Regions from separate parts of the Cupriavidus sp. 05N40 genome, predicted to be linked through region 1. Evidence: predicted binding sites of a transcription regulator. Region 1 holds the regulator's gene; each other region holds the start of a gene.
What was found. The regulator HrcA, encoded in region 1, represses chaperone genes, less so after heat shock. The targets are predictions, from matches to a motif close to TTAGCACTCNNNNNNNNNGAGTGCTAA.
Positions count from the first base shown of each region.

Region 2: the regulator HrcA is predicted to act here: its motif matches at 5,880-5,906, upstream of groES (co-chaperone GroES).
Region 3: the regulator HrcA is predicted to act here: its motif matches at 1,965-1,991, upstream of rpoH (RNA polymerase sigma factor RpoH).

Region 1 is NZ_JBFTND010000092.1:9,026-19,482, reverse strand. It holds gene AC1DO7_RS21570 (DUF1841 family protein) at 148-579, shown strand; gene AC1DO7_RS21565 (phospholipase A) at 738-2,069, shown strand; gene AC1DO7_RS21560 (thioredoxin family protein) at 2,107-2,556, opposite strand; gene grpE (nucleotide exchange factor GrpE) at 2,650-3,207, opposite strand; gene AC1DO7_RS21550 (hypothetical protein) at 3,482-3,637, shown strand; gene AC1DO7_RS21545 (RNA-binding S4 domain-containing protein) at 3,714-4,109, opposite strand; gene hemH (ferrochelatase) at 4,152-5,267, opposite strand; gene hrcA (heat-inducible transcriptional repressor HrcA) at 5,380-6,417, opposite strand; gene AC1DO7_RS21530 (NAD kinase) at 6,532-7,449, shown strand; gene recN (DNA repair protein RecN) at 7,537-9,261, shown strand; gene AC1DO7_RS21520 (hypothetical protein) at 9,304-9,747, shown strand; gene AC1DO7_RS21515 (S8 family peptidase) at 9,944-10,457, shown strand, end outside.
Region 2 is NZ_JBFTND010000083.1:8,053-18,509, forward strand. It holds gene AC1DO7_RS19965 (type II secretion system F family protein) at 1-92, shown strand, start outside; gene AC1DO7_RS19970 (TadE/TadG family type IV pilus assembly protein) at 184-663, shown strand; gene AC1DO7_RS19975 (TadE family protein) at 663-1,301, shown strand; gene AC1DO7_RS19980 (vWA domain-containing protein) at 1,335-2,798, shown strand; gene AC1DO7_RS19985 (metallophosphoesterase) at 2,898-3,686, shown strand; gene groL (chaperonin GroEL) at 3,813-5,456, opposite strand; gene groES (co-chaperone GroES) at 5,496-5,786, opposite strand; partial or broken gene AC1DO7_RS20000 (GntR family transcriptional regulator) at 6,552-6,843, shown strand; partial or broken gene AC1DO7_RS20005 (hypothetical protein) at 6,931-7,113, shown strand; gene AC1DO7_RS20010 (bestrophin family protein) at 7,110-8,030, shown strand; gene AC1DO7_RS20015 (Dyp-type peroxidase) at 8,059-9,117, opposite strand; gene AC1DO7_RS20020 (family 1 encapsulin nanocompartment shell protein) at 9,315-10,121, opposite strand.
Region 3 is NZ_JBFTND010000059.1:19,031-29,487, forward strand. It holds gene ybiB (DNA-binding protein YbiB) at 1-787, shown strand, start outside; gene AC1DO7_RS15945 (pirin family protein) at 840-1,718, opposite strand; gene rpoH (RNA polymerase sigma factor RpoH) at 2,074-3,003, shown strand; gene AC1DO7_RS15955 (SCO family protein) at 3,120-3,746, opposite strand; gene cyoE (heme o synthase) at 3,928-4,863, opposite strand; gene AC1DO7_RS15965 (COX15/CtaA family protein) at 4,860-5,963, opposite strand; gene AC1DO7_RS15970 (SCO family protein) at 6,025-6,681, opposite strand; gene AC1DO7_RS15975 (SURF1 family protein) at 6,798-7,541, opposite strand; gene AC1DO7_RS15980 (twin transmembrane helix small protein) at 7,626-7,835, shown strand; gene AC1DO7_RS15985 (cytochrome c oxidase subunit 3) at 7,995-8,855, opposite strand; gene AC1DO7_RS15990 (DUF2970 domain-containing protein) at 8,996-9,208, opposite strand; gene AC1DO7_RS15995 (cytochrome c oxidase assembly protein) at 9,258-9,869, opposite strand; gene AC1DO7_RS16000 (cytochrome oxidase small assembly protein) at 9,887-10,018, opposite strand; gene ctaD (cytochrome c oxidase subunit I) at 10,081-10,457, opposite strand, start outside.

The sequences.
Region 1 (10,457 bases):
CCGGCGGGCGCCGGGCAAGCCGCATTCTATGCCGTGCAAATGCCGCGCGGGGCCGGATCCATGCCGGCGGCAATCGGGCGGCAATCGGGCGGGCGGCGCCGGTGCCGCCCTGCGGCGGAGGCCGGCCTCGTTTACAATGACGCCATCATGTTCAATCCCTCCCGCGAAGAAGTCCGCCGTTTTTTCTGCGATGCATGGCAGAAGCAGCGCGCAGGCAGCGTCCTCACCCCGCTTGAAGCCATTGCCGTCGACTGGATCGGCGAGCATCCCGAGTATCAGAACCTGCTGACCGACACGGAAGGCGCGCTCACTCAGGACTACACCCCCGAAGGCGGCCAGACCAATCCTTTCCTGCACCTGGCCATGCATTTGTCGATCGCCGAACAGGTATCGATCGACCAGCCGCCCGGCATCCGTCGCGCCTACGAGGCGCTGGCCCAGCGCCTCGACTCGCCGCATGAGGCGCATCACCAGGTCATGGAATGCCTGGGCGAGATGCTCTGGGAGGCGCAACGCACCGGCCTGCCGCCCGACGGCGAGAATTACATTGCCTCGGTCCAGCGCCGCGCCATGCGGTAGCGCCAGCAGCGTCTTGCCATGCCGGGCTTCCCGGCGGCGTACAAATCATCACAAAGTCGGCGCGCCGGGCATGTTAGGCTTTACCGCGTCGCAATAGATCATGCCGCGCTTGCATCACCTTTCCCGGGACCCGGGAAAACGCGCGCCGCTTCAACCACATGCAGCTTTGCACGCATAATGCCCGGACCGGCTCCTCGCCTGCGGTCCGGCGCCGGCTCGCACCGGCGACCCCGGCCCTGCTTCTCTCCCTTGCCCTCGCTGCCGCCTGGCCGCTGCCCAGCCGGGCAGCCATCGCGCTGCTGCAGCCACCGAAGGTGGTCGACGGCACCAGGCCGCTGACCCTGACCCTGCTGGTCAGCGCCGACAAAGCCAACCGGACGTTCCTGGTGCCGGAGGCCATCGACGTGGTCGCATCGGCGGACCTGCAGGCGCCGGTGCGCCTGCACTTGGAGCGCACGGCGCCTGGTGCCGCCACGATCCGGCTGCGCCAGGGCGAGCACCGCATCATCGAATACAGCGCGACCATCCCGCCCGCGCTGCGCGGGACCGTACGGCTGGATCCCGTCGATATCGATGCGGCGCCGGTACTGGTCACCCTGAACCGGGCGCCGCGCCCGGACGACCCGCCCGCGGCGCAGGTGGCGCAGGCCACGGCCGCCCCGGCCGGAAGCACGGCCGCCGCACCGACGCAGGGCGACCGCACCGCCACGCCTGCCGTCCCGGTCGTGCCAGTGGCCGCGTCGGCCGAGCCCGCGCCCGTCCAGACCGATTTGCGCGACCAGGGCCGGCTGACCTTCAACGATCCGATGTACTTCCTGGTCGGCGCGCATGACGGCGCCAACGCCAAGTTCCAGCTCAGCTTCAAGTTCCGCATCTTCGAGGGCGAAAACCCGTCTTCGCGCAGCCTGCTGGACAACCTCTACTTCGGCTACACGCAGTTCTCGCTGTGGGACCTGGCCGGAGACTCCCACCCCTTCCGCGACACCAATTACCGGCCGAGCCTGTTCTACTACCTGTCGGATACCGGGGTGCATAACCGCACGATCAGCCGTCTTTCGCTCGCCGCGGGCCTGGAGCACGAGTCCAACGGCCGCGACGGCGACCAGTCGCGCAGCATCAATACCGTCTTCGTCAAGCCGACCCTCTACCTGGGCGACTTGAGCAGCTGGCACTGGAGCGTATCGCCCAAGCTCTATTACTACCTGGAGAAGAACGACAACACGGATATCGCCAGCTACCGCGGCTACATGGACCTGAAGCTGGCCTACGGCAAGCCGGATTCATGGGAATTCGCGGCCACCATGCGCAAGGGCACGCAGAAGTACTATGGCAGCGTCGACGCCTCGGTGACCTATCCGCTCGCGCGGCTGATCCCGGGCACCGCGGGCTATCTGATGGCGGGCTATTTCGTCGGCTATGGCGAGAGCATGCTGGACTACAACCACAAGCTGCCGTGGCAATTCCGCCTCGGCTATGCCTTGTCGCGCTAGTCCCGCCGGGCAGCCCGCCACGCGCGCGGGCCGCGCTTCAGCCCGCCAGGGGCTTGCCGCTGGCCTTCAGGCGGGCATTGGCCACCGCCGCGGCGAACTGGCCATGACCGTGCCAGCCGGTGGCACGGCCGAGTTTCTTGCCCTTGTGGAAGAACATGAACACGGGGATTCCATGCAGGCCGAAGCGCCTGCCCAGTTCGGGGTGCGCGTAGACGTTGGCATGCAGCCAGTGCAGCTCTAGCGCGCGCACCGGCTCGGGATTGGCCAGCATGGCTTTCTTCGCCATTTCGCAATTGAAGCAGTCCACGCCCCAGAAGAACACGCACACCAGAGCATCATCGGCAGCCGCAATGGCGGCGTCGATATCGTCGCCGTTCACCTCGCGCATGCCGAAAGTTTCGAAGGCATGGTGATCCAGGTGCGGCGCCGCGTCGGCGGCGGCTTCGGCCGGCGCGCCGGCAGCGGACTTGTCTGACGAGGTAGACATAGGCTTCTCCAGCAATGAAAAACGCCCGGGCCAGTGGCACCGGGCGTTGCTCGTGCCGCCGGACAGGCGGACAACGAAAGCGATGCGCCGCCGTTACTTCGGGGCGGACACCGTCACCAGCGCCGGACGCAGCACACGGTCGGCGATCGTGTAGCCGCGCTGCAGCACCGACACCACGGTATTGGGTTCCTGCGGCGCCGGCACCATCGAGATGGCCTGGTGGCGATGCGGGTCGAACTTTTCGCCGACCGGATTCAGCTCGACGATCTTGCCCTTCTCGAAGGCGCTGGTGAGCTGGCGCGCGGTCAGCTCCACCCCTTCGCGCAGCTTGGCGATGTCGCCGGAACCGTCGGCCAGCGCGGCCTGCAGGCTGTCCATCACCGGCAGCAGGTAGTCGGCGAAGCTCTCGATAGCGAACTTGTGCGCCTTGGCGACGTCTTCCTGGGCGCGGCGGCGGATATTCTCGCCCTCCGCGGTCGCCCGCAGGAACATGTCATAGTGCTCCTTGGCCTTGGCTTCGAGCGTGGCCAGCTGGGCGGTCACGTCCTCCGCGGCGGCGTTCTCGGCCTGGCCGGCCGGCGCGTTGTTCAGCTCCTCGCCGGCGGCCGCCGGCGGCGTCGTGGTGGATGGCGTCTGCTTCTGTTCTTCCATGTCGATCCGTATCAATACAAGGACGCGGCCGGCCTGGCGCTGGCCGCGGGTGGTAAATCGGCAAATGTATCCTGCAATTGGTGACAGGCATCCATTATTTCAAGAGTGCACCGCGCCGGGGCACTGAAACACACGGTTACAAAGAGGTGCACATGGAAATAGGGGCCATATTGCTTTGCTGCAGCGCACCCCCTAAGATGAAACCGTATAAAAATGACAAAAATACCGGGGTCGAAGATGCATCACAAGTCGGGCCACACTCGAAAGGTTAGCCATGCATAAGCTACCTGTTCTGACGGTCTTCCTTCTCGCCGCATTATCGGTGATGACAGTCTTTATCTGCCTCTCCGGCGCCTTCACGCCGCGAGACACCGAATACGGTAGTGGCAAGGCGGTCTTCAAACACTACATCGTTCCCTTCGTTCGCTGATCCAGGCCGGTGAGCCGCGGCGCCGCATGCGATGGCGCCGCTCGCCGCCTCCTGAGTCCTCTCGGCTCCCCGACTCTCAGCTCCCGAATCCGTCCAGCAGGCGGCGATCCCGCTTGGTCGGCCTGCCCTGCAGCCGCGAGGCCGGCTCCACGTTGAGCCGCCGGTTTTCCGCTTCCTCGCGTCGTCGCGCCTGGCTTGCCTGCGTCTCCGCATAGAGCGTCTGCGCCACCGTCGCCGACCCGCGCGCGCCGGCGATGCCCCTGACCAGCACTTCCCAGCGCTGCTGATGCGCCTCGAGCACGATGGTGTCGCCCGGCTTGACCTCGCGCGAGTTCTTGCAAGGCTGGCCGTTGACCTGCACCTTGCCACGCTCCACGGCCTCGGCCGCCAGCGAGCGGGTCTTGAAGAAGCGCGCGCACCACAGCCATTTGTCGATGCGCAGGCGCGCGTCAGCCTCGAAAGATACGTTCATTCTGTCATCTCCATGCCAGGGGCCGGCTTTGCCGCGCCCGTGTCACGCCGCAGCCCCGCGCATCTGGGCCTGGGTGCGGCGAGCCTCCAGTTCGTGCGGGTGCGGCAGCCGCAGCGGCCATCCCTGCAAGTGCTGCAAGCCGATCTCCGCCAGCCCGGCGATCCAGCTCTCGGCATCGTTGAGGCAGGGAATGTAATGGAACACCTTGCCGCCCGCCACCTGGAATTCGGAACGTCCTTCCATGCCGATCTCCTCCAGGGTCTCCAGGCAGTCGGCCGGGAATCCGGGGCAGAACACGTCGACCCGCCCGGTGCCGACCTTGCCCAACTCCTGCAGCGTGGGTGCCGTGTAGGGCTGCAGCCATTCCGCGCGGCCGAAGCGCGACTGGAAGGTAACCTGGTACTGGCCGGCTTGCAGGCCCAGCGCCTCGCCCAGCAGGCGGCCGGTCTTCAGGCATTCGCAATGGTAGGGATCGCCCAGTTCCAGGGTGCGCCGCGGCACCCCGTGGAACGACAGGATCAGCTTGTCCCCACGCCCGAAATCCGGCGTGCCGTGCTGCGCCCAGTATGCCCCCACCTGCTGGTGCAAGGCGGCAATATAGGCCGGATGGTCGTGAAAATGCTTGACCAGCCGCAATTCTGGCTGATTCCGCCAGGTCGCCAGCACGCGGAACGCTTCGTCGAACGCCGTGGCCGTGGTGGTGCCGGAGTACTGCGGATACAGGGGCAGCAGCAGGATGCGCTCGGTGCCCTGGCGGCGCAGCGCCTCCAGCACGGAAGCGATCGACGGGTTGCCATAGCGCATCGCGCACGCCACCGTCACTTCGTGGCCCTGCTGGCTGAGCAGCAATTGCAGGGCGTGGGCCTGGCGTTCGGTATGCACGAGCAGTGGCGAACCGGTCATCTGCGCCTCGCGCAGCCAGACCGACTCGTATTTCACCGCCGAGGCGCGCGAGCGCAACGGCAGGATGATGCCGTACAGGATCGGCAGCCAGGCAGCGCGCGGGATCTCCACCACGCGCGGATCGGACAGGAACTGCCTGAGATAGCTGCCGACGGCCTTCGGTGTCGGCGCATCGGGCGTGCCGAGGTTGATCAGCAGGATCGCCGTGCGCGGCGCCTGGCCATGCTGATAGGCCGGTTCGGGGGTAGTCGTCATGGTGTTTCCGGTGTGGCGGGGCGGGACGCGCCAAAGGCGCGCGGCCGCCGGGTCTCGCCGAGCAGACGGGAGGAGCGGAACAGGCAGTCGGTGAGACCGGCCCTGGCCAGCACTAGTTCTGGCTCAGCGCGCTGGACAATAGCCTCGCGGTGATGTCGACGATCGGGATCACCCGTTCGTAGGCCATGCGGGTGGGCCCGATCACCCCCAGCGTGCCGACGATCTGGCCGTCGACCTCGTAGGGCGCCGTGATGACCGCCATGTCTTCCAGCGGCACCAGCTTGCTCTCGCCGCCGATGAAGATCTGCACGCCCTGGGCGTGGCTGGAGACGTCGAGCAGCTTGAGCAGGCCGGTCTTGTGCTCGAACACGTCGAACAGCCGGCGCAGCTTTTCCATGCTGGAGGACAGGTCCTCCACCTCGAGCAGCTTGCGCTCGCCGGAAATGAAGACATGATTGTCTTCTTCCTCCGCCATGGCGCTGCTGCCCGCTTCCACCGCCGCCTGCATCAGCTGCGACATATCCATGCGCAAGGCCTGCAATTCCCCGCGCAGGTGGTCGCGCACATTGTCGAAGCTCATGCCGGCGTAGTGCGAGTTGATGAAATTCGCGGCCTCGACCAGTTGCGACGCCGTGTACGGCAGCTCGGTCTGGATGATGCGGTTCTGCACGTCTCCCTCGGGGGTGACGATGATCAGCAGGATGCGCTTGTCCGACAGCCGCATGAACTCGACCTGGCGAAACGCCTGCGCGCGCCGCGGGGTCATCACCACGCCGGCGAAATGCGACAGATTGGACAAGGTATGCGCCGCCGACGTGATCATCCGCTGCGGCCCGAGCTGCTGCCCGCGCAACTGGCCCAGGATCTTGCCGGTCAGCTCCGCCAGGTTGAGCGCGCTGTCCAGCGGCTGGGCGGTCAGCATGGTATCGACGAACAGCCGGTAGCCGCGCGGGGTCGGGATACGCCCCGCCGACGTGTGCGGACTGGTGATGAACCCCATTTCCTCCAGGTCCGACATCACATTGCGGATGGTGGCCGGGGACAGATCGAGACCGGAGTACTTCGACAAGGTCCGCGAACCCACGGGTTGCCCCTCGGCGATATAGCGCTCGATCAGGGTCTTGAGAAGCGTTTTCGCACGTTCATCCATGATGCACCCGATTTTACGCAGGTTTTACCCGTTCGGGCGGCTCGTGCACGCCCGCGCACGCCCGGACGTGCCGCCTTGCTGACAATGGTCGCGGCGGTATGGTCTAATCCGGGCATGTCTTCGCTCCCCACGCCCGGCGCCGCTCGCGCGCCCTTTCGCACCGTCGCCCTGATCGGCAGGTACGCCACCGCCGGCATCGAAGGCCCGCTGGAAGAGCTTGCCGCCTGCATCCTCAAGAACGGCCAGGATGTGGTGTTCGAGCGGGAAACCGCGCTGGCCACGGGCCTGACCGACTACCCGGCCCTGCCACCCGGCGAGATCGGCAAGCATGCCGACGTCGCCGTGGTGCTGGGCGGCGACGGTACCTTGCTGGGCCTGGCGCGCCAGCTGGCCGGCTTTCAGGTGCCGCTGATCGGCGTCAACCACGGGCGCCTTGGCTTCATGACCGACATCCCGCTGGAAGACGTGCATTCGGTGCTGCCCGACATGCTGGCCGGACGTTATGAATCCGAGACCCGCATGCTGCTGGAGTCGCAGGTGGTGCGCGACGACGGCGTGATCTTCTCCGCGCTGGCCTTCAACGACGTGGTGGTCAACCGCTCCGGCATCTCGGGCATGGTGGAGCTGGCGGTCTCGGTGGACGGCTACTTCATGTACAACCAGCGTTCGGACGGCCTGATCGTGTCCACGCCGACCGGCTCCACGGCCTACGCCCTATCCGCCGGCGGACCGATCCTGCACCCCACGCTGTCCGGCCTGGTGCTGGTGCCGATCGCCCCGCACGCGCTGTCCAACCGCCCGATCGTGCTGCCGCATGACGCCGAGGTGTCGATCGAGGTGGCCACCGCGCGCGACGCCAGCGTCAACTTCGACATGCAGTCGCTGACCTCGCTGCTGCCCGGCGACCGCATCGTGGTGCGGCGCTCGGCCAAGACCGTCCACCTGCTGCACCCGCTCGGCTACAACTATTACGCCACGCTGCGCAAGAAGCTGCACTGGCACGAGTACCCGAGCGAAGACAACCGGCTCTGATCCGGCGCGGTCGCAGCCCACCGCGACCATGCCGGCCGGCGCCTCCCGCAGACCGCCCCCCAACCTGACCCTGACCCGTCGCCCACGATGCTGCGCAGCCTGTCCATCCGCGATTTCGTCATCGTCGACACGCTCGACCTCGACTTTACCCCGGGCTTTACCGTGTTCACCGGCGAGACCGGCGCCGGCAAGTCGATCCTGATCGACGCGCTGGCGCTGGTGCTGGGCGAGCGCGCCGACGCCGGCGTGGTGCGCGAGGGCGCCGCCCGCGCCAGCATCAGTGCCACCTTCGCCACGCCGCCCGGGCTCGACGCCTGGCTGGCCGAGCATGACCTGACCGGCGACGACGGCACGGTGCTGCTGCGCCGCACGGTCGATGCCGGCGGACGCGGCAAGGCCTTTATCAACGGCGCCGCCGCTACGCTGGGCCAGCTGCGCGAGATCGGCGACCGCCTGGTCGACATCCACGGCCAGCATGCCCACCAGTTGCTGCTGCGCCCGGACGCCCAGCGCCTGCTGCTCGATGCCCACGCCGGCCTCACCGCGCAGGCCGGCGCGGTCGCCGAGGCGTGGCGTTCGTGGCGCGCCTGRGTGCGCCAGCGCGAGACAGTCGAGCACCATTCGCGCGAGATGGCGCTCGAGCGCGAGCGCCTCGAATGGCAGGTCGGCGAGCTGGAGAAGCTCGCGCCGCAGGCCGGCGAATGGGAAGACATCCAGGCCGAATACAACCGTCTTTCCCACGCCGCCGGCCTCATCGAAGGCAGCCGCGCCGCGCTGGAAGCGCTGTCCGAAGCCGACGGCTCGGTGCTCTCCACGCTCAACAGCGTGGTGCAGCGCCTGCGCCAGCTGGCCGACGTCGACCCGGCCCTGGGCGATGTGCTGGCGGCGCTGGACCCGGCCCAGGTCCAGGTCGAGGAAGCCGCGCACTCGCTCAACCGCTATGTCGACCGGCTCGATCTCGACCCGGAGCGCCTGCAGGTGGTGGAGGCGCGCATGCAGGCGCTGCACACCACCGCGCGCAAGTACCGCCTGCCGCCCGAGCAACTGCCCGACGAGCTGCAGGCCCGCCGCCAGCAGCTCGACGACCTGCAGTCCGCCCAGGACCTGAACAAGGTGATGGCGCGCGAGGCTGCCGCCCGCGCCGCCTACCTGACCATCGCCCAGCACCTCGGCGCGGCCCGCAAGGTGGCCGCCGAGAAACTCTCCGCCGCCGTAACGGAAGCCATGCAGGGCCTGTCGATGGCCGGCGGCAGTTTCGCCGTGTCCCTGCACCCGCTCGAGGAAGGCCAGAGCCACGGCCTGGAGCAGGTCGAGTTCCTGGTCGCGGGCCATGCCGGCGTCAGCGCGCGCCCGCTGGCCAAGGTGGCCTCCGGCGGCGAACTGGCCCGCATCAGCCTGGCAATCTCCGTCATCACCAGCGAAGCCGCGCCCACGCCGACCCTGATCTTCGACGAGGTCGACACCGGCATCGGCGGCGCGGTGGCCGAAGTGGTCGGCCGGCGCCTGCAGGAACTGGGCCGTGCGCGCCAGGTGCTGTGCGTGACCCACCTGCCGCAGGTGGCCGCGCAGGCCGGCGCCCATCTGCTGGTCAGCAAGGAAACCAGCGAGCGCGGCGCACAGGGATCGGTCACCCGCTCCCGCATCCGCGCGCTCGACGCCGCCGGCCGCGTAGTCGAGACCGCCCGCATGCTCGGCGGGTCCACCGTGACCGCTACCACCATGCAGCACGCCGAGGAAATGCTCGCGCAAGGCGCGCGCAGCAGCGCCGGCCCGGCCCGCGAAGCGCGCCGGTCACGCCGCGCCGCCAGCTGACGGCGCCCGTCCTCCGGCCCAGTAACCACACAGGAGTCTTCCATGTCCCTCGGCAAGCAGCCGCACTCCCGCAAACCGGCCCGTCCGCTGCGCCTGACCGCCGCCTGCGGCGCGCTGGCCCTGCTGGCGCTCGCCACGCTGAGCGCCTGCCAGGCCCAGCGCCCGTCCGCGCCGCCGGCCAACAGCATCAGCGCCGACCGTGCCGTGGGCGACATCATGGTGCGCTTCACCGCGCCGCCGGTGATCGCCTCCGAAGACGCCGGGCGCCTGCTCGAATCCATCGCCGGGCCGATCCGCTTCGTGGTCAAGCGCCCCATGTCGGGCGGCGTCTGGCTCGTCACGGCGATCTCCGCCTCGGCCGACGCCACGCTCGACCAGGCCGTGGCCACCCTGCGCACCGCGCCGCGCATCGAGACCGCCGAGCCCGACCGCGTGCTCAAGCCCAACCGCACCCAGCCCATCGGCCGCGACATGCAGCCGGGCTGACGCTGCCGGACGGCGCGTTTCATGCCATTGTCAGCTTGCCGTAGTCGAATGCGGGCACTCGGACGTTGAGCTATCTTGAAGTTTTGTCGCTGTAACCGAGGTTTCCGGCGCAATCGCGCAAATGTAGTTTCCGGGGTGCTCCGGCGGGGTGCTCCGCCGCGGTCGGTCCGACGCGGACAAACGGGAGGAGGCAGACATGCAGCAACCGTTTCAGCATCGGAATGGCAGGACCTCGCATCTGGCACGGCGCGCCACCGCGCTGCTGGCGCTGGGCGCCAGCCTCTGGCTTGGCGCACCGGTCACCGCCGGCGCGGCCCCTGACCCGGCGGCGCGCCCGGCGCCACGCTACAGCGGCAACTTCATCGTGCGCTGGCGCGATGGCGCCACCGCCACCGGCACTGCCAGCGACAGCGCCACCACCGGGTCGCAATCCGAGCGCATGCTGAGTGTGCGCCAGAGCACCGGCGTGGCGCTCTCCGTGAAGCGCCAGATGGGCGGCAGCCTGCAACTGCTGAGCGTCGGCGACGCCGACGCCGCCGACCCCGAGGCCACCGCGGCCCGCCTGCGGCAGGACCCGCGCATCGCCGAGGTGGTGCCTGACCGCTGGCTGCGCCTGCACGACACCACGCCCAACGATCCCCAGTTCGCCCTCAACCAGCCCTACCTCAACACGCCCGCCGTGGTCGTGGGCGGCGTCAACCTGCCGCCCG
Region 2 (10,457 bases), on a different contig from region 1:
TCCTGCCGTCGCTGTTCGTGGTGCTGCTCGGCTCGCCGGCAATCCAGTTCTACCGCACGCTGATCCCGTACATGATGGGCAACGGGCAATAGGCCGGCCACCCCGCGCCCGTCGCCGGCCGCGCCAGCGGCGCGGCGGCGATGGCAGGCAAGGCGGGCACAACCAAACGCAGGAGGTCCTACCATGCAACCCTCGGCAATCCTCGGGCGGCTGCGCCAGCGCGGTGCCAGCGCCGTCGAGTTCGCGCTGGTGGCGCCCGTGTTCTTCCTGCTCTTCTTCTCCATCGTCGACTTCAGCATGATGATGTTCGCCAACCTCACCATGCAGAATGCCGTGCGCGAAGGCGCGCGCTTCGCCGTCACCGGGCAGAGTACCCTCGACCCGGCCAACACCACCCAGCAGCGCTACCAGGCCGTGCTGGCCAAGATCCACGACACCTCGCTGGGCATCTACGACATGTCCGGCGCCACCGTGACCACCTGGGTCAACGGCAGCACGCAGGCCAACGGCGGCACGATGTTCGGCGGCGCCGGCGACCTCGTGGTGATCCAGGTCAATTGCTCCTGGCCGCTGCTCACGCCGATGGTGGCCGCGTTCTTCTCTTCCACGGGCGGCAAGTACACGTTCAGCGTGGCCGCCACCATGCGCAACGAGGCCTTCTGATGAAACGCATCCGCCCCCTGCCGCGCAGGCGTGCCGCACGCGGCATCGCCAGCCTCGAGTTCGCCATCCTGCTGCCGATCTTCATCTTCCTCACCCTGCCGGTGATCGACTTCGCGCGGGCCATCCAGGCCAACCTGATCCTGGTCAACCTGACGCGCGAAGGCGCCAGCCTCGCCTCGCGCAGCTCTGCCTACACGCCGCAGGACATCATGACCGCGCTGGCGCAGACCACGCCGCCGCTGAAAATGAGCCAGCGCGGCATGATCTACATCACCAAGGTCATGGGCGACAACGAGTGCAACAAGAACGGCAAGAACTGCGCCGTGCGCAACATCGTGCTCGAGCAATACCGCTGGGCCGGGGGCTGGTCGCTCGGCGGCTCGGTCCCGGGCAGCAAGGTCTGGAACTGCGGCAGCGGCAGCGGCCAGTGGCAGAGCGACGGCAGCTGCGGCAGCATGCCCGCCGGCGGCAGCACGTCGCCCACCGCCAATGCCATGACGGGCCTGCTCAGCGACGGCCAGATCGTCTACGTGGTCGAGTCTTACTACAACTTCGACATGTTGTTCAAAGGGCTGACCATGGGGCTGCTCAAGATGCCGGACATCGGCCCCAACCTGTATTCGGTCACATCGTTCTGACTGCCGCCACAAGAACAAGACAAAGGAGCCGCCATGAAAACCCCGCGAACGACACTGCGAAGCACGCGCGCGCCGGGTGCCGGCAGGCAGCGCGGCCAGATCACCCTGGTCGCCGCCGTGACGATGATCGGCCTGCTCGGCGCGGCCGGGCTCGCGATCGACGCGGGCATGGCCTACGTGACCAAGGCCAAGCTCAATGCCGCGGTGGACTCGGCCGCGGTCGCCGCGGCGCGCGCCGTCACCAACGGCACCACGCAACCCGACCAGGCGGCCGCCGCACGGCAGGCGGCGCAGGACTTCTTCAACACCAATTTCCCGAGCGGCTACCTGCAGGCCGTGCCGACGCTGGCCACGCCGGCCGTGCTGTTCGACACCCCGACCGCGGGCGCGGTCACCATCAATGTCTCGGCATCGGCCACCATGCCGCTCACACTGATGAAGGTGCTCGGCATGAACAACGTCGCGGTCGCCGCGACGGCCCAGTCGATCCGCAAGGACCTCGACCTGATCTTCGTGATCGATGCGTCCGGTTCGATGTCGCCCGTCTGGAGCACGGTCAAGTCCAACGCCAACACCTTTCTCGACCAGTTCAGCCCCTCGTCGGACCGCGTCGGGCTCGTGCATTTCGCCTCGGGCGCTGTCTCCGACATCCCGATCAGCAAGACCACGCGCGGCTTCGACCGCAAGACGATGCAGAGCACCATCAGCGGCCTGAGCAATGGCGGCAACACGAACTATGCCGAGGCCCTGTACCAGGCCCGCTCCCAGCTTGACAGCATCACCACCAACCGCTCCAGCCTGCGCGTGGTGGTGTTCTTCTCGGACGGGCAGCCCAACACGCTGGCGGCCACCTACCAGATGGGCAGCACCACGAGTACGCGGGTCACCACGTGCGGGCGCCGCAGTTGCTCTAGCACCACCACCACCGGCGCCACCACGCCGACCGGCAACAGCTGCGCGGGCGGCATCACGGCATCGTCGCCCGGCTCCACGCCCAATGGCTTCTATATCACCACGGTACAGAACACCAAGATGAGCGGCGCATGCGCCAACGTGAGCAACAGCAACAGCACCGGCGACGACAACAACGGCAACAGCGACGGCACCGTCGTCACGACGACGGTGCAGCCGATGGGCATGCCGCAGTACTACAACGCGCACAATGCCTCCGACCAGGAGTTCCCGATCTACCCGACCACCGTGCCGTACACCGTCACGTCGGCATACTCGTCCCAGAACGTCTACAACGCCGCCACCAACGTCGCTGTGGAGATGGCCAGCTACCTGCGCAACAACAATGTGTACGTGTTCACGCTGGGACTCGACGGCAACGGCGGCTTCGACGCGAACCTGCTCAAGAACATGGCGAATACCATCGACGCGCCGCTGTACAACAAGAACCAGACCTCCGGCGTCTACTGCTACGCCAAGACCATCGACAACCTGAAGCCTTGCTTCTCCAAGCTCGCCTCCGAGATCCTGCGCATCTCCAAATAGGTGCATGGCCCGGCCGCGCTTGACCGCGGCCGGGGTTTTCTGAAGAATCCATGCGAACGGGCACGCCGCGCCCGGGCGTGCGCGCGGCATGGAGAGAGCATGAAGATCCGCATCCTCAGCGACCTGCACATCGAACACGACATCCCCGCATCCGTGCCCGACTGCGCCGCCGACCTGGTGGTACTGGCGGGCGACATTGCCAACGGCCGCACCGGCGTGGACTGGGCCGCCAGCACGTTTGCCCAGCCGGTGGTCTACGTGCCCGGCAACCACGAGTACTACGAGAGTGCGTTCGACACGGCCGAGGCCGCCATGGCCGACGCGGCGCGCGACGCGGCCCATGTCCATCTGCTCAACGGGGCCGTTGCCTACTTCGACGGCCCCGCCGGCGAGCGCGCGCGCGTGATCGGCACCACCTGGTGGACCGACTACACACTGTTCGGCACCGGCCGGCGCGACGAGGCCATGCGGGCGTGCGCCAGCCGGATGGTGGATCACCGCCTGATCGAGATCGACGGCGGCGACGGCCAGCGCCGCCGCTTCACCACCGACGATGCGCTCGCGCTGCACGAGACCGCCAGCGCCTGGCTGGCGGCGCAGCTCGCCGCGCCGTTCGATGGCAAGACCGTGGTGGTGACGCACCACGCCCCCGATCTCGGCAGCCTGGATCCACGCTACTCGCACGACGTGGTCTCCGCGGGTTTCATCTCGCGCCGGCCCGACCTGGTTGCGCAGGCCGACCTGTGGATCCATGGCCATACGCATACGGGCTTCGACTACCGTCTCGACGGCGCGCGCGTGGTGTGCAATCCGCGCGGCTACGTGCGACGCCATACCGGCGAGCTGGAGAACCCGGCATTCGACTGGTGCTTCACCGTGGAGATCTGAAGCCGCCCAGTCCGCGCGAAGCGGCGGCCCCAAGACAAAAACCCCCGCCGGCTCGCGCCAGCGGGGGTTTTTGCTACTACGGATGCTACGGGTAAAGCAGGCTGCCCTGGAGGCAGGCCGGCAGATTTACATCATGCCGTCCATGCCGCCCATGCCACCCATGCCGCCCGGCATTGCCGGAGCCGAATCGTCCTTCGGCAGTTCTGCAACTGCGCAGTCGGTGGTCAGCATCAGCGACGCGACCGAAGCTGCGTTCTGCAGCGCGGTGCGGGTCACCTTGGTCGGGTCCAGCACGCCCATTTCCACCAGGTCACCGTACTCGCCGGTGGCGGCGTTGTAGCCGTAGTTGCCCTTGCCGTCGATGACCTTGGCCACCACGACCGAGGCTTCTTCGCCAGCGTTCAGGACGATCTGGCGCAGCGGCTCTTCCATGGCGCGCAGCACGATCTTGATGCCGGCGTTCTGGTCGGCGTTGTCGCCGGTCAGGTTCGCGATGGCAGCGCGAGCGCGCAGCAGGGCCACACCGCCGCCGGGGACAATACCTTCTTCCACGGCTGCGCGGGTTGCGTGGAGTGCATCTTCCACACGTGCCTTCTTTTCCTTCATTTCGACTTCGGTGGCTGCGCCAACCTTGATCACTGCAACGCCGCCGGCCAGCTTGGCCACGCGCTCTTGCAGCTTTTCACGGTCGTAGTCCGAGGTCGCTTCTTCGATCTGGGCACGGATCTGCTTCACGCGGGCTTCGATCGAAGCTGCATCGCCGGCGCCATCGATGATGATGGTGTTTTCCTTGCCGATTTCGATGCGCTTGGCTTGACCCAGTTCTTGCAGGGTTGCCTTTTCCAACGTCAGGCCGATTTCCTCGGCGATCACTGCACCGCCGGTCAGGATGGCGATGTCTTCCAGCATGGCCTTGCGGCGGTCGCCGAAGCCCGGAGCCTTGACGGCGGCGGTCTTCAGGATGCCACGGATGTTGTTCACCACCAGGGTCGCCAGGGCTTCGCCTTCGACGTCTTCAGCGATGATCAGCAGCGGGCGGCCCGACTTGGCCACTTGCTCCAGCACCGGCAGCAGGTCGCGGATGTTCGAGATCTTCTTGTCGAACAGCAGCACGAACGGRTTGTCGAGGGCGACAACTTGCTTTTCCGGGTTGTTGATGAAGTACGGCGACAGGTAGCCGCGGTCGAACTGCATGCCTTCCACGACTTCCAGCTCGTCGGCCAGCGACTTGCCGTCTTCCACGGTGATCACGCCTTCCTTGCCGACCTTGTCCATCGCTTCAGCGATCAGGTTGCCGATCACTTCGTCGCTGTTGGCGGAGATCGAGCCGACCTGGGCGATTTCCTTGCTGGTGGTGGTGGTCTTGGTCAGCTTCTTCAGCTCTTCGACCGCGTTCACCACAGCCTTGTCGATGCCGCGCTTCAGGTCCATCGGGTTCATGCCGGCGGCAACGTACTTCATGCCTTCGCGCACGATCGACTGGGCCAGCACGGTTGCGGTGGTGGTACCGTCACCGGCGTTGTCGCTGGTCTTGGAAGCCACTTCCTTGACCATCTGCGCGCCCATGTTCTGCAGCTTGTCCTTCAGTTCGATTTCCTTGGCCACGGACACGCCGTCCTTGGTCACGGTCGGGCCGCCGAAGCTACGCTCCAGCACCACGTTGCGGCCCTTCGGGCCCAGGGTCACCTTCACTGCGTTGGCGAGAATGTTCACGCCTTCGACCATCTTGGCACGGGCGGCGTCGCCGAACACTACGTCTTTAGCTGCCATGTTCTGAATCTCCTAAATCTGTACGGGGGGTGGCGTGGATTACTTGTTCACCACGGCCATGATGTCTTCTTCGCGCATGACCAGCAGTTCCTGGCCATCCACCTTCACGGCCTGGCCGGCATACTTGCCGAACAGCACGCGGTCACCCACCTTGACGTCGAGAGCGATCGAAGCGCCCTTGTCATCCTTCTTGCCGGGGCCCACGGCGAGCACTTCACCTTGATCAGGCTTTTCGGCAGCATTGTCGGGAATCACGATGCCGGAAGCGGTCTTGGTTTCATTGTCCAGACGCTTGRCGATCACGCGGTCGTGCAAAGGACGCAGATTCATACGGACTCCTTGGTACAAAAAGTGATTTTACGTTCACAAGAACTGGCCGCTTTAGCTGGCTGCCAGCAGAATCGGAAGGCTGAGAGAGGGCTGTTAGCACTCTAACCCAACGAGTGCTAATTATAGGGACGGGGGTTTACGTTTTCAAGTCAGCGACTTGATACGTGTTTACCCTTGATGCTGTCGATGCGCGAGCGAATCAGGCAGCGACCAGTGCTCCGGGCGGGCCGCCTCGGCAGGTCACGGCCGACGGACTTACGCGAGTCCGCTCACCTTTTCCCCGGTTCCCGGGCAATCGCAGCCGCACCCTCACCGCGCGGGCGCGGCCGGCGCGCCCTCCCAGCGCAACCCCGCGATGCGCCGGTTTCGGCACATGCCAGCGACTTCAAGTACAGCTTTCCAGATATTGGCACAGGATTGAATCTGTACTCTTTTTCGGCACGCTCATGTGTGCCTCCTGGCAATACAGCTTCGCCCCTACTCTTCCTTTCAACAAAATGACGCGCAGCCAGTTCCAGTCCCCAAGGCCCGGCGACGCGCATTGATCGGAGCTACCGTCGTGAAAGACGAACCAGGGAAGATACGCGAAGTCTGCCTCCACCTTGTCGCCGGCTTGCGCCGCGGACGACCCGACATAGTTGCGCTGCCCGGCAACAGCGCCACCAGACCCGATTCATGCAGTCCGGCCGTGCCGCCGCAAGCGCACGATCGAGGCTTCCGCTACCGCGATGCACCTGGCGCCGATCCGGCCGGGAGGAGCGTCCGATGAAGCTCTACGAGAGGTTCGCCGACGATATCGAGCGGCTGATCCGGCAAGGTGTCTACCGGCACGGCGGACGATTGCCTTCCGTGCGGCAGGCTAGCCGGCAACACCGGATCAGCATTACCACGGTGCTTCACGCCTACCTGCTGCTGGAAAGCCGCGGCCTGCTGGTGAGCCGGCCGCAGTCCGGCTATTTCGTCGACCTGCAACGCGCAAGCGACGGGTGACGAATGCAGGCGTTGCGAGCATTCGAAGCCGATCGCCATGTCCTCCCCGGTGGACGTCAGCCGGCTTTGATGCTCCGGAACGTGACAAACGCGGGCGCGACCGAGGCGATCAATATCTGCCTTCAAAGGTTGGCGGCGGCCCGGATCGGCCTCGTCGCTGACGATCCGGGAAGCCTGTTCCAGCCCGTCCAGCCAGCGCTTCGCGCCGGTTGGCACCATCGTTGTGTTACCGATCATCCTGGTCTATAACGCACTTCAGTACCGGGTCTTCCGGGGCAAGGTGCGGGAAGGCGACGCCAGCCCCGGCCACGCCAATGTCGGGGAAACGACGCCATGATCGTGAGGCCGAGGCAAAACTGGTTCCTGATGCTGTTCGCCTGGAACGGTTCGGTATTGCAGACCATCCTTCCCCAACTGGTTTTCATCGGGGCTGTCAGCAGCCTGGCGGTGTTCACGCATGGCCGGATATTCGGCGAGAAGATTCCGCTCAATACGGCACCGTTCACGCTGTTCGGCCTGGCACTGGCCATCTTCCTCGCGTTTCGCAACAACGCCAGCTACGCCCGCTTCAACGAGGCTCGCCATCTATGGGGCAGTCTGCTGATTGCATCGCGGGCGCTCACATCGCAGATGCTCTGCTACCTCCCGGAGAACCTGCCTGCCGCGGATCGTACCCGGATCACCAATATGCTGATTGCATTCGCCTATGCGCTCAAGCATCGCTTGCGCATGACTGACCCGACAGAGGACCTGCGCCGCTACCTCGGCCCCGACCAGATGGCGGCGTTGCAGGGGAAATGCTACAAGCCGATGGCTTTGCTGAACGACATTCGCCGCGGCCTCGCCGGCTGCCAGGGACAAGTCGCCGCAACCGACAGCACACGCTGGATACTCGACCAGCAGATCAACGAGCTGGGCGGCGTGCTCGGGGGCTGCGAGCGGATCATCTCCACGCAGATCCCGTTTGCCTATAACGTGCTGCTGCATCGAACCGTCTATGCCTATTGCGTGATGCTTCCCTTCGGCCTGGTCGACTCGACCGAGCTTTTCACGCCATTGCTATGCGTCTTTATCTCCTACACGCTGATCGCACTGGAAGCGATCGCAAGCGAAGTCGCCGAACCATTCGGACTTGCACCGAACGCGCTGGCGCTCGATGCGATGACGCGCAATATCGAGCGATCTGTTCTCGAGCTTTGCGATCGCGAGCTGCCGCCGGAAACGCTGCCGGTGCGGCCGTATCAGTTCACGTAGGCGATCTTCCCGGGCATGTCGAACCAGGTCAATCGGCTTCCGAGGCTGCCTTTAGCGAACCGATCTTCAGCGAGCCGTCATGGCCTTGCGCCTCGGACGACAAAATCGAATCGTGACCTCCACCGTCGGCTTGAATGGAATCCGGGTGACGCTCGGCAAGGTCCTCCAGCAGCGTTGCCGATGGAATGAAGAACAAGCCGCCGGTGACTGCCCTGCTGAAGTCAAGCAACCTGTCATAGTTGCCCGGCGGCCGCCCCACGAACATGTTCTCGAGCATCTGTTCCAGCGGCCTGGGCGAACGGGCGTATCCGATGAAGAACGTACCGAATTCGCCTTTGCCCGGCTGCCCGAAAGGCATGTTGTCGCGCAAGATCTTCACCTCCTCTCCGTTCTCCTCGAGGGTGGTGAGCGAACTATGCGACGACGACGGCTTGACCGCCTCATCGAGTTCGATGTCGGACAGCTTCGTGCGGCCGATGATTCGCTCTTGCGTCTCGACGGGCAGCTTGTTCCAGCCAGCCATGTCGTGCAGATACTTCTGCACCATCACATAGCTGCCCCCGGCGAACGAAGGGTCCTCGTCACCGATGATCGTGAAACGAATGGATTCGGCTCCGGTCGGGTTCTCGGTGCCGTCGACAAAACCGACCATGCTTCGCATGTCGAAGTAGCGAAAGCCATGCACCTCGTCAACCACCGACACGGCCGCGCCAAGCCGGCTCATCAGCTGCGTTGCGAGTTCGAAGCACAGATCCATGTGCTCGGCGCGAATATGCAGGAGCAGGTCACCCGGCGTCGCCATGGCGCGGCGATCGCCGGCGCCGAATTCCCGGAAGGCGTGCAAGCCGGCCGGGCGGGGGGCGCCGAACAGCTTGTCCCAGGCATCCGAACCAAATCCGCAGACACACGAGAGGTTTCCGCCGGGGACCCGCTTTCCCACGGCACGAACGAGCGCGCCGATATCCGCGCACAACGCGCGCACGGCATCTGCGCTGTCATCGCCTGCTGACAGGACCGCGACGATAAAGATCGCGCTACGGGTGATCGGACTACACACGGCTTGCTGTTCGGGGATGATGTCAGGCATTTTTTCGAGTGTTTTCCATGTCGAATTCCAGCGATAACGGAACGATAGGCGCCGCTCAATTATCGCTCATCGTTACCTATACTTTGGGTTCAGGTGGCATCGTGAATTTCAGAAAGGCGGTCCGAACATTGCCTTGGAACGGCAGCCGCCCTTTGCATAAGTTGGCTGGCGGACGATCCGGGCGCATGGCCGGCCATCTACCGCCCGGCACGTTCAAGCATCACGGCCGCCTCTGCAGTCAACATGAGAAACGTGAGGGTTTCCTGCAGATACAATCGAATGGTAGCCTCGGAATGGTCAAGGTAGCCGATGGAAACGTCCTGGCCAATGTGCAGTTCGAAATCGCCGCCCCGCCCGGTGAGCACCATGCCGCCTTCCATTGCCGGCGCCCAGATGATCTCGCCGTCTACAAGCTGGCGAAGGTCCCGCAGGACGGGATAGCCATTGTCGGTGGCCCCGCCGACGTCCGTGAATGGCTTGTCACCCAGAAGCAATCTGTAGGGGCCATCGACACCGGCACGGCGCAACTGGTCCAGCGCTTGCGCCACCGCGGCCGGATACCCGCCGACATCGGGCGGAAGGGCCTGTGCGACATTGCTGGCACCCTGGGAAATCCCCTGGATCCCGGCCGCCGCATAGCCTTCGAAGACAATGCGATCCTCCGCATGCGCGAGTTTGCGAGCCGCATCCTTCAGTGGCTGCAGGTCGGGATTGCTCGACCCTCGTTCGACACTATCCATCTCCAGGCGGGACAGATCAAACGGGACCCGTAGCTCCACCAGGGCCCGCACATCGCGTTGGACGGCTTCGATACCATCGCCTGGCGACTCGATTTGCCGTACCTGGCCGGTACCGACCGCGGAAAACCCGAGACCCTTCGGTCCGACCAGATCCACAACGCGCCGAGCCGCGAAGTAGCGCTTGAGGGTGCGAGATGCTTCCTGCTCGATCTGCTCCCACGCTCCCTCAGAGATTGGCGCGAGCTCCCGACGAAGATTATTCATTTGAAGGCTTCCTTTGGCTGGCCGCTACGCGTCGAATCGTCATGCCGTCTTCGTCGCGTGTCTTGTGTTCCCTTCTTTCCGCCGCTGCCTCGGGTGTGCCGCCCGAGCGTGGCGTCGCCTTGTTGCCCGATCATTCTCGATGAACGTCCCGGGCTCGGCAAGAGCACAGCAAGGCTTCTCCCGCATCGGCTTGCGCGAACCGCTCCCGCTGTGCTCTAAACGATGCTCGCCGCGCGCACGGGATTCGGGGCAACTGCCGCCGCACCAGAGTCCGCCGCTGGCAGCCCGCGGGCAGGCAAAGGCCGATGACGCTCGCCTTCGCAAGGTCGGGCGCTT
Region 3 (10,457 bases), on a different contig from region 1:
GGACGCCGCGCACGCGCATTGCCTGCCGCTGGCCGCGCCGCCCGAGCGCGTGGTGGTATCCATCCCCAGCTACAACGGCGCGCGCAAGCAACCCAACCTGATCCCTTTGCTGGCCATGTTACTGGCGCGCGAAGGCCATCCCGTGCTGGTCCACGGCACCCGGGAGTTCAACGGGCGCGTGACCAGCATCGCGCTGTTCGAAGCGTTGGGCATTGCGCCCTGCGCCACGGTGGCCGAGGCTGAAACCCTGCTTTGCGCCAAGGCCGGGCAGCCCGGGCCGCTGGCCGTGCTGCCGATCGATGTGCTGTCGCCGGCGCTGGCCCGCATGCTCGACCGGCGCATGCAGATCGGCCTGCGCAACTCCTCGCACACGGTGGTCAAGATGCTGCAGCCGGTGGGCGCGCATACGCCGGCCGAGGCCCTGCGCCTGTACAGCTACACGCATCCGGAGTACCGCGAGACCCTGACCGATTACTTCTCGCGCGAGCCTGCCAATGTGCTGCTGGCGCGCGGCACCGAGGGCGAGGTGGTCGCCGACGCGCGGCGCGGCGGCCGCATCGACTGGCTGCACGACGGGCACCAGCGCACACTGGTCGACCCCACCGCGGGCTCGATCAGCGAGGTGCCGGAACTGCCACCCGGCAACGACGTCGCGCAGACTGCGGCCTGGATCCGCTCCGTGCTGGATGGCAAGGCGCCGGTCCCGGCCCCGATCGCCACGCAGGTCGAGGCCATCCGCAGCTGCCTGCAGCAGGGCACGCGCGTGGCCTGGGCCAGCCCGGTCTGAACGGGGAACGGGGCGGCAGGCGAGGCTGGCGGCGCCCGCGTCGTCAGCGTCGTCAGCGCTTGCGCTGTGGCAGCGGGATGCGGTCGTCCTCGCCGGGCACGCGCGGGAACTGGTCGTCCTCCCATCGCTGGGATGCGGCTTCGATGGCATCTTTGCTGCTGGAAACGAAATTCCAGAAGATAAAGCGGTGCCCGTCGGTGGGGTCGCCGCCGAGYAGCATCACGCGCGACGGCGCCTCGGCCGTCAGCGTGACCGTCTGGTCCGGCACCAGCAGCGCCATGTGGCGCTCAGGCAACACTTCCCCATCCAGCGCGACCACGCCGTCTACCGGGTAGATGCCGCGTTGCGCATGCTCCGGCGGAATCTCGAGGCTTGCGCCCTGCTCCAGATCGATCGCCACGTACAGCGTGCGGCTGAAGACCTTCACGGGCGCCTCGGCCCCAAACGCATCGCCCGCGATCACCGTCATCCGCACCCCGGGCCGCTCGAGCTTGGGCAGGGTCGCGGCAGGATGGTGAAAGAAGGAAGGCTCCACGGTCTCGTGCTCCTTGGGCAGCGCCACCCAGGTCTGGATGCCGTGCAGGCGCGGACCGGCCTCGCGGGCTGCCTGCGGTGAGCGCTCCGAGTGCGCGATGCCGCGGCCGGCCGTCATCCAGTTCACGTCGCCCGGCTTGATGACCTGCTTGCTGCCCAGGCTGTCGTGGTGAAGGATTTCCCCTTCGAACAGGTAGGTGACGGTCGCCAGCCCGATATGCGGATGCGGGCGCACATCCATCCCCTGCCCGGCCGGAAGCACCGTCGGCCCCATATGGTCGAAGAAGATGAACGGGCCCACGGTCTGGGCCGCCGCGGCCGGCAGCACCCGGCTGACGGTAAAACCGTCGCCCAGGTCACGTACGTGCGGTTTGAGCAAGTGTTCGATAGCAGACATGCATTTTCCCCGGTTAGGCCGATGCTGACGGCCGCATGAATGAAAAGAGTGTAGCCGCTGGTGAAACACAGCATCTCATTGCGCGACAGAACCGGGACCGGCGGCGCCCCTCTGATCAATGTCCGATGGCGTTGCGGGGGCTGCCGGATAGTGGTCGCTCCACATAGCAGGAAGAAAGCCAGAAAAAAGGCTATTTGAAAACAGAAGCCAATTACCTGGAACTATCAACCCTATAAGGACTCCAACTTAGCAGTCTCCCGGCTTGAGTGCTAATATGTGTTGCAATGCAGTGCGCGGACCCTTCAGGGCGAGCGCCGCGGGCAACCCACCCGCCGGATGCGAAAGGAGCAATCGAGTGAACGCGGTCCTATCTGCCGACCAAACCCAAACCAGCAGCCGCCTGCCTACGGCGCCTCAGGGCGCCGGGGCATTTGCGCTGACGTTTCCCGGAAACCTGGGAAACCTGGACAGCTATATCCAGGCTGTCCATCGTATCCCCATGCTCACCCCCGAGGAAGAGCAGCGGCTTGCACGCGATCTGCGCGAGCATGACTCCGTCGATGCGGCTCGCCGCATGGTGCTGTCGCACTTGCGCCTGGTGGTGTCCATCGCCCGCCAGTACCTCGGCTATGGCCTGCCCCACGCGGACCTGATCCAGGAAGGCAATATCGGCCTGATGAAGGCCGTGAAGCGCTTCGACCCGGACCAGGGCGTGCGGCTGGTGTCGTACGCCATGCACTGGATCAAGGCCGAGATCCACGAATATGTGCTGAAGAACTGGCGCATGGTCAAGGTGGCGACCACCAAGGCCCAGCGCAAGCTGTTCTTCAACCTGCGCAGCCACAAGCAGGGTGCCCATACCTTCACGCCGGAGCAGGTCGACGCGGTCGCGCGCGAGCTGAACGTCAAGCCGGAAGAAGTGATGGAGATGGAAACCCGCCTGTCGGGCGGCGACCTGGCGCTGGAAGGCCAGATCGACGACGGCGAGGAGGAGTTCGCGCCGATCGCCTACCTGGCTGACAACCACAACGAGCCGACCCGCGTGATCGAGGCCCAGCGCCACGACCGCATGCAGGTGCAAGGCCTGGAAGAAGCGCTGACCAAGCTGGACGACCGCAGCCGCCGCATCATCGAGGCGCGCTGGCTGCACGTCAACGACGACGGCTCCGGCGGCTCAACGCTGCACGAGCTGGCTGACGAGTTCGGTGTCTCCGCCGAGCGCATCCGCCAGATCGAAACCGCGGCGATGAAGAAGATGAAGGGTGCGCTGCAGGCCTTTGCCTGATAGTTGCGCGGGAGCGCGGCGGAACGAAAGCCGCGCGCCAGAATGGAACAGGGCCGGTCTCGCGACCGGCCCTGTTTTTTTGTCCGGAGATCCCGCCCCTGGCGGGCGGAGCCGCTTCAGGAAAGCAGCTGCTTCAGGTCGTGCGCGATCGGTTCGGGGCCCTGGCCGTGGCGGATGAACAGACGCAACCGGCCACTCGGATCGAATACATAGCTGCCGGCAGAGTGGTCCATCGTGTAGTTGTTTGGCGAGGTACCCGGCACCTTGGCGTAGAACACCTTGAAATCCTTGGCCACCTTCTGCAGCGCCGCGTCGTCGGCCGGGCGCATGCCCAGGAAGCGCGGATCGAAGGCGGGCACGTATTGCGCCAGCAGCGCCTGCGTATCGCGCTCGGGATCGACCGTGACGAACAGCACCTGCACGCGGTCGRCATCCGGGCCCAGTTGCTCCATCACCGCCTTCAGCTCGGCCATGGTGGTGGGACAGACATCGGGGCAGTGCGTATAGCCGAAGAACATCACCACGGCCTTGCCCTTGAAGTCGGCAATCGAGCGCACTTTGCCGTTGTGGTCGGTGAGGACGAAATCCTTGCCGAATTCGCTGCCGCCGCTGATGTCGACATTCTTGAACGAGGCGCGCTGCTGGCCGCAGGCGGCAAGCAGCAGCGAGCACAGCGCCAGCAGGCAGAAGCGGCGGAACAGCGCAAAGCTGGACGAAGAACCCGGAAAGAGACGGCTTGGCATGCGATTCGCTTGATTGGCGGCTTGATTGGCGGACAGGCCGGCCCGGGCGCCCCGGAAAGCCGGATGGAGGCGGACGGCGGCCTGGTCACATTGGCAGATAGATGCAGTATCGCCGATCGGCACCGCCCCGCGCCGGGGCCGCGACAAGATGCCGCAACCGCGCGGGTGCTCCCGGCATCGCTCAGGACTGCGGCAGGAACTTGAAATAGTGATCGATCAGCAGCGCCGCGAACAACAGCGACAGGTAGAGGATCGAGAAGCGGAACGTGCGCTGGGCCAGCGCATCGGAATAGTTGCAGAACAACTTCCAGGCATAGGCCAGGAAACCGCCGCCCAGGACCAGCGCTGCCGCCAGGTAGATGTACCCGCTCATGCCGTACACGAAGGGCAGCAGCGTCGCCGCGATCATGATCAGCGTGTACAGCAGGATATGCAGCAGGGTGAAGCGCTCGCCATGGGTGATCGGCAGCATCGGCAGGCCGGACTTGGCGTAGTCGGCGCGGCGGTACAGCGCCAGGGCCCAGAAATGCGGCGGGGTCCAGGTGAAGATGATCAGCACCAGGAACCAGGCTTCGGCGGGCACGTTGCCCGCCACGGCCGCCCAGCCCAGCGCCGGCGGCATCGCGCCGGACAGCCCGCCGATCACGATGTTCTGCGGCGTGGCCGGCTTGAGCAGGATGGTGTACACCACGGCATAGCCGACGAAGGTCGCCACCGTCAGCCACATGGTCAGGTCGTTGGTGAAGACATGGAGTACCCACATCCCTGCCCCGCCCAGCACGGCCGAGAACACCAGGGTCTGCATCGTGGTGATCTCGCCGGTCGCCGACGGCCGCCACGCGGTGCGGCGCATCAGCGCATCCACTTTCTGCTCGACCAGGCAGTTAATGGCGAAAGCGGCACCCGCCAGCAACCAGATCCCGGCCGCGCCGCCGATCAGCACCGACCACGGCACCATGCCCGGCGTGGCCAGGAACATGCCGATGATGGCGCAGAAGACAGCCAGCTGCGTGACGCGTGGCTTGGTCAACGCGGCGTATTGCCGGGCCAGGTGGCGGAGTCGTCCGCCAGGATGGGGGTGGGTAGCAGTAACCACGGGGGAGTTCTTCTCTTTCATGTGGCGCGCACGGCAGCCGGCACGTCAGTAGCAATGTCAGCGGAGCGGGCCGCGAGCCCTATATTGTAGTTGAGGCGAACCAATAGCATCAGAAGCGCCGCCGCGCCGCCGTTGTGGGCCACCGCGGCCACCAGCGGCCAGTCGAAGACGATGTTGGAAAGACCAGTGGCCAGTTGCAGCGCCAGCACGGCCAGCAGCCACCCCGCGCCGCGCGACAGCCCGCCCAGGCGGCGCGCCCGCAGGCCGAACCAGGCCAGGTAGGCCAGCACCACGAAGGCAAAGCCGCGATGCACCCAGTGGATCGCCACCAGCGCCGAGTGCGGGATGTAGTCGCCGTCGGCGGTCATGCCGAGTTGGCGCCAGAGCGTGAAGCCGTGGCGGAAGTCCATCTCCGGCACCAGCTGGCCGTTGCATAGCGGGAAGTCCGTGCAGGCCAGCACCGCGTAATTGGTGCTCACCCAGCCGCCCAGGAAGATCTGCAGCACCAGCAAGGCCAGCGCGAGCCTTGCCGGCCAGCGCAGCGCGCCGGCATCCCGCGCCACGCCCAATGGCGGGTCGTTGCGCGAACCCAGCCAGATCAGCGCCGCCAGCAGGCTCATGCCGAGCATCAGGTGCGTGACGACGATGATGGGCTGCAGTTTGAGCGTGACCGTAAAAGCGCCGAACGCGCCTTGCACGCAAACCAGCAACAGCACGCCGGTGGCGAACCATGGCGACTGCCTGAGTTCGCGCCGCTTGACCCACGCCAGCACCATCAGCGTGATGATCAGCACCCCCACGGCCATGGCGAAGTAGCGGTGGATCATCTCGATCCAGGCCTTGGTGACGGAGACCGGGCCGCTCGGCATCGCCGTCTCGGCCGCGCGGATCGGCTCGCTCGCCGCGTGCGGGTTGGAGTGGCCGTAGCAGCCAGGCCAGTCCGGGCAGCCCAGGCCGGAATCGGTCAGCCGCGTGAAGCTGCCGAACATGATCAGGTCCAGCGTCAGGAAAGCGGTGATCCACACCAGCTTGCGGTACTTGTTGCGGTCTCCCTTGACCAGCACGTAGCTGAGCGGGAACAGCGCGATCAGGACGCCGATGATGGCAAGTTGGAGCAGCATGCGCGTTGGTCGTTAATCTTGGGCCGTTCTGGCGTCGGCCATCAGCCGGCATCCGCCGGGATCACCCGATGCGGGAGTACTTGAGCAGTTTCTTGAGGTCGGAAGCCATCTTCTTGGGATCCGGATCCCGCGGGAAACGCATCATCAGGTTGCCGAGCGGGTCGACGAGATAGAGCGTGTCCTCGATGCGCGCACCAGGCTCGGGCGGCAGCCATTTCTGCAGCGTGTCGCGAGGGGCACGCAAGAAGCGCACGCCGGCATACGGCTCGTTGTAGGCCGAGGAAAGGCGTGCATCGATGGGGCCGTCGTCGCTGACCAGCCACACCGGGACGATGCGCTCGCGATCCTGGCCCTGGCCCGCGCGCAACTGGCGGATGGTGAACAGCTTGCGCGCGCAGGCTTCATCACATGCGGCGCCGTCGGCACTGATCAGCAGCCATTTGCCTTTGAAGCTATCCAGCGGCACGGACTCGGCGCGCTCGTTGGCGACCTGCAGCGCGGGCATCGGGCGCTGCGGCTCGATGAGTGCGCCGTAGTTGGTGGTCCCGCCAGCCGGCCTGAACACGTAGTAGGTCAGGTAGGAAGCGATCACCGGCGACGCGCACACCAGCAGCAGCAGCAGCATCTGGATGCGGCCGCGGCGGGTGCGCGCATCGATGCGCGGGTCTTGCGGAGCAGCGCGCGCGGCCTGCGCCGGCGCGGGATCTTGTTGTTGCATCACGTTTCGTCTGTCTCTCTGTCTCGTCGTCTTTCATCGGAGCCGGCTGCGCTCGTCTGACCGCCGCGCCCGGCCGTGGTTCGCCGGCATGCCACCGCCCGGCTTGCCCGGGCCATCTAGGCCGCCATGCGCGCCGCGCGCCGCCAGCTCAGCGCCACCAGCAGCACCAGCGTCAGGGCGGCCAGCCCGAACCACTGGAAGGCATAGCCGTAATGCCGGTCGGCGCCCGTATCGGCCGGGGCCCAGTCGCGCGCCAGGCCATCGCCGCTTTCGCTACGCTGCTCCAGCACGAAGGGCTGCAGGGGTACGCCCAGTTCCCTGGCAAACGCCGCAATATCCACATTCTGGCGGATCTTCTGCCCGGCTTCCGAGCCCGCGTCCCGGCCCAGGCTGAACACCCTGGGCACCGTTTCCAGCGCGGTACCGTCCAGCTCCACCTCGGCCTCGGGCGTGGGGAACGGCGCGATACGCGTGCGTTCCTGCGCATCGCGCGGCAGCCAGCCTCGCAAGACCAGGAGCGCCGGTGCGGCAGGATCGCCGTCCACCACGCGCAGCGGCGTCAGGACCATGAAGCCGGCGCGGCTGTCGGTGCCGTTTCCGTGCGGCCGGTTGTCCAGCAAGACGGTGTGCGCCGCGTCGAAGCGGCCGCGCACATGCACACGCCGCTCGGCCACCGGGCCCGCGATCAGCGCCTGCCCGACTTGTAGCGGCGGCTCGGCAGCCAGCGCCTGCTGGCGCGCGGCACGCGCGAGTTTCTCATGGGCGCGGTTGAGCTGCCAGTTGCCCAGCGCGCAGGTGACGGCGATCACCACCAGCGCGGCAATGGCCGGGACCGGACTCAGGGCGCGCCACGGCTTCACCGGCGGCTCCCGTGTGCCGGGAACGGCGCGCCGGTGCGATAATGGCAGCTCCTCTCCAGCCGATCCCGCGCGCGCGGGCTTTCCATGCGCATTGTCATCATCATCGCGTTCATCCTCATCATCGGCAGCCTGGCCTCGGCCCTGTTCTTCATGATGCGCGACCGCGGCAGGACGCCGAACATGATGCGCTCGCTGATGTTCCGGGTCGGCTTTTCCGTGGCGCTGTTCCTCTTCATCCTGTTCTCGCACTGGATGGGCTGGATTCAGAGCACGGGCATCCGCATGGGGCCGTGAAGCCGTGGACTCCGGCAAGCGAACCGGTGACCAGACCAAAAAAACAAGCGCCGCAGGCTGGCTAGACTCCTGCGGCGCTTGTTTTTTGTTGTTCTGCACGGGGAGGGTGCCTCCCCGCGATGCCGCCGGCCGGGCCGGCGGGCACCGCAGCCGGGTGTCTTACAGCCAGTACACCACGATGTAGAGGAACAGCCACACCACGTCGACGAAGTGCCAGTACCAGGCGGCGCCTTCGAAGGCGAAGTGATGGTCGGGGGTGAAGTGCCCCTTCAGCACGCGCACCAGCACCACCGTCAGCATGATCGCGCCCATGGTCACGTGGAAGCCGTGGAAGCCGGTCAGCAGGAAGAAGGTGGAGCCGTAGATGCCCGAGGTCAGCTTGAGATTCAGCTCCGAGTACGCATGGTGGTACTCAAACACCTGGAAGCACATGAAGACCGCGCCCAGCAGGATGGTCAGCACCAGGCCCTGGATCAGCTGGCTGCGCTTGTTGGCCAGCAGCGCGTGGTGCGCCCAGGTCAGCGTCACGCCGGACATCAGCAGCAGTGCCGTGTTGATCGTGGGGATCGGCCACGGGCCCATGGTCTGGAAGCGTTCCACCACGCCGGCCGGGCCGGCATTGGGCCACACCGCGGCGAAGTCGGGCCACAGGATCTTGTTGTTCAGGTCGCCCAGCCATGGCATGGCGATGTTCCGGGCATAGAACAGCGCACCGAAGAACGCCGCGAAGAACATCACTTCGGAAAAGATGAACCAGCCCATCGACCAGCGGAACGACAGGTCGATGTTCTTGCCGTACTTGCCGGTCTCGGATTCGCTGATGGCTTCGGCGAACCAGCTCTTGAGCACGAACAGGAACCACAGCAGGCCGAGGCCGCAGACGTACGGTCCCCAGGGTTGCCCGTTTACCCAGCCGGCAGCCCCGCCGGCCGTCAGCAGCAGGCCGAAGCTTGCCGTGATCGGATGGCGCGATGGGCCCGGTACGAAGTAGTACGGAGCGTTGGCGCGATTCGCACTCATTCTTTTTTCTCCAGCTCAGAGTCTTGATTCAGTAATCGTTATCCGCACATCCGGCCCCGACTGCTGGCCGGCGGCATGCTTTTGCCTGCTTGTACCTGTTACCTGTTACCTGCCCTGCGCCGTACCCGGACTGCGCGGCCTCACCCTACCACGACGCGCACGACGGTAATCAGCACCGCGATCAGGATGGCTACCCCGATCAGGCCGGCGATGATCACATGGACCGGATTGAGCTGTGCCATGTCGCGCTCATGCTCGCTGCCCTTGCGCAGGCCGATGAACGACCAGAACACCGCGCGCAGGGTCTGCGCAAAGGACAGCTTGCGCTTGACCGCGTCCTTCATCTCTTCCACGGCTACTCCCACTACTGCCTCGACCTCGGCCGGCGATGCCGGCCGCTGCTCAAATGCCCTTGCCTGCCCCGGCCGGGGTCTCCAGATCGCCCTGCGGCACCTGCGCCACCGGCGAACCGATCTCGAAGAAGGTATAGGACAGCGTAATGTTCTTCACGTCTTTCGGCAGGTCCGGATCGATCACGAACACCACCGGCATCTCGCGTGCTTCCTTTGCCTTGAGCGTCTGCTGCTTGAAGCAGAAGCACTCGATCTTCTTGAAATACTGCGTGGCCAGCTTGGGCAGGTAGCTCGGGATCGCCTGCGCCGAGATGTCGCGCGACTGCCCGTTCGCCACCTCGTAGACGATGGTGGCCATCTCGCCCGGATGCACTTCCATGGTGTTCTTCACCGGCCGGAATGCGAAGGGGCCGCGCGCGTTGGAATCGAACTCGACCGTGATGGTGCGGCTCTTGTCCACCTGCGTGTTCTTGACCTGGCCGCCATACAGATCGCGCGTGGTCACCACATTGAGGCCGGTGATCTCGCAGATCTTCTTGTACAGCGGCACCAGCGCATAGCCGAACGAGAACATCAGCGCCACCACCACCAGCAGCCGCAGCATCATGCCGCGGTTGAAGCGCCTGTCGGTGGTGTCTTGTGACTGCTGGTTCGTGCTCATTCCAATACCCTGCAGCTTCAGCCCAGAAGAATCATCTTGGCGAAGAAACCCAAAAAGAAAACCATCACGATCGAAAAGAGGATCAGACCGAGACGGCGGTTGGCGGCCTTGCGGTCTGGCTGCGATGGACTTTTGTTTGGATCCTGCATGACACCCTGCTTGCTGGACGCGGAAGGACGGGCATGCCCATCCTTCCTTGCCCGGTTGCGTCTTACCTGACGTGCGGCGGCACTTCAAAGGTGTGGAACGGGGCCGGCGACGGCACGGTCCACTCCAGGCCTTCGGCGCCATCCCAGGGCTTGTCCGCTGCCTTCTGGCCACCGCGATACGACGGCAGCACGACGAAGAAGAAGAAATACACCTGCATCAGCCCGAAGCCCAGCGCACCGATCGATGCGATCGCGTTGAAATCCGCGAACTGGGTCGGGTAGTCGGCATAGCGACGCGGCATGCCGGCCAGGCCCAGGAAGTGCATCGGGAAGAAGGTCACGTTGAAGAAGATCATCGAACCCCAGAAGTGGATCTGCCCGCGGGTTTCGTTGTACATGAAACCGCTCCACTTCGGACCCCAGTAGTAGAAGCCCGAGA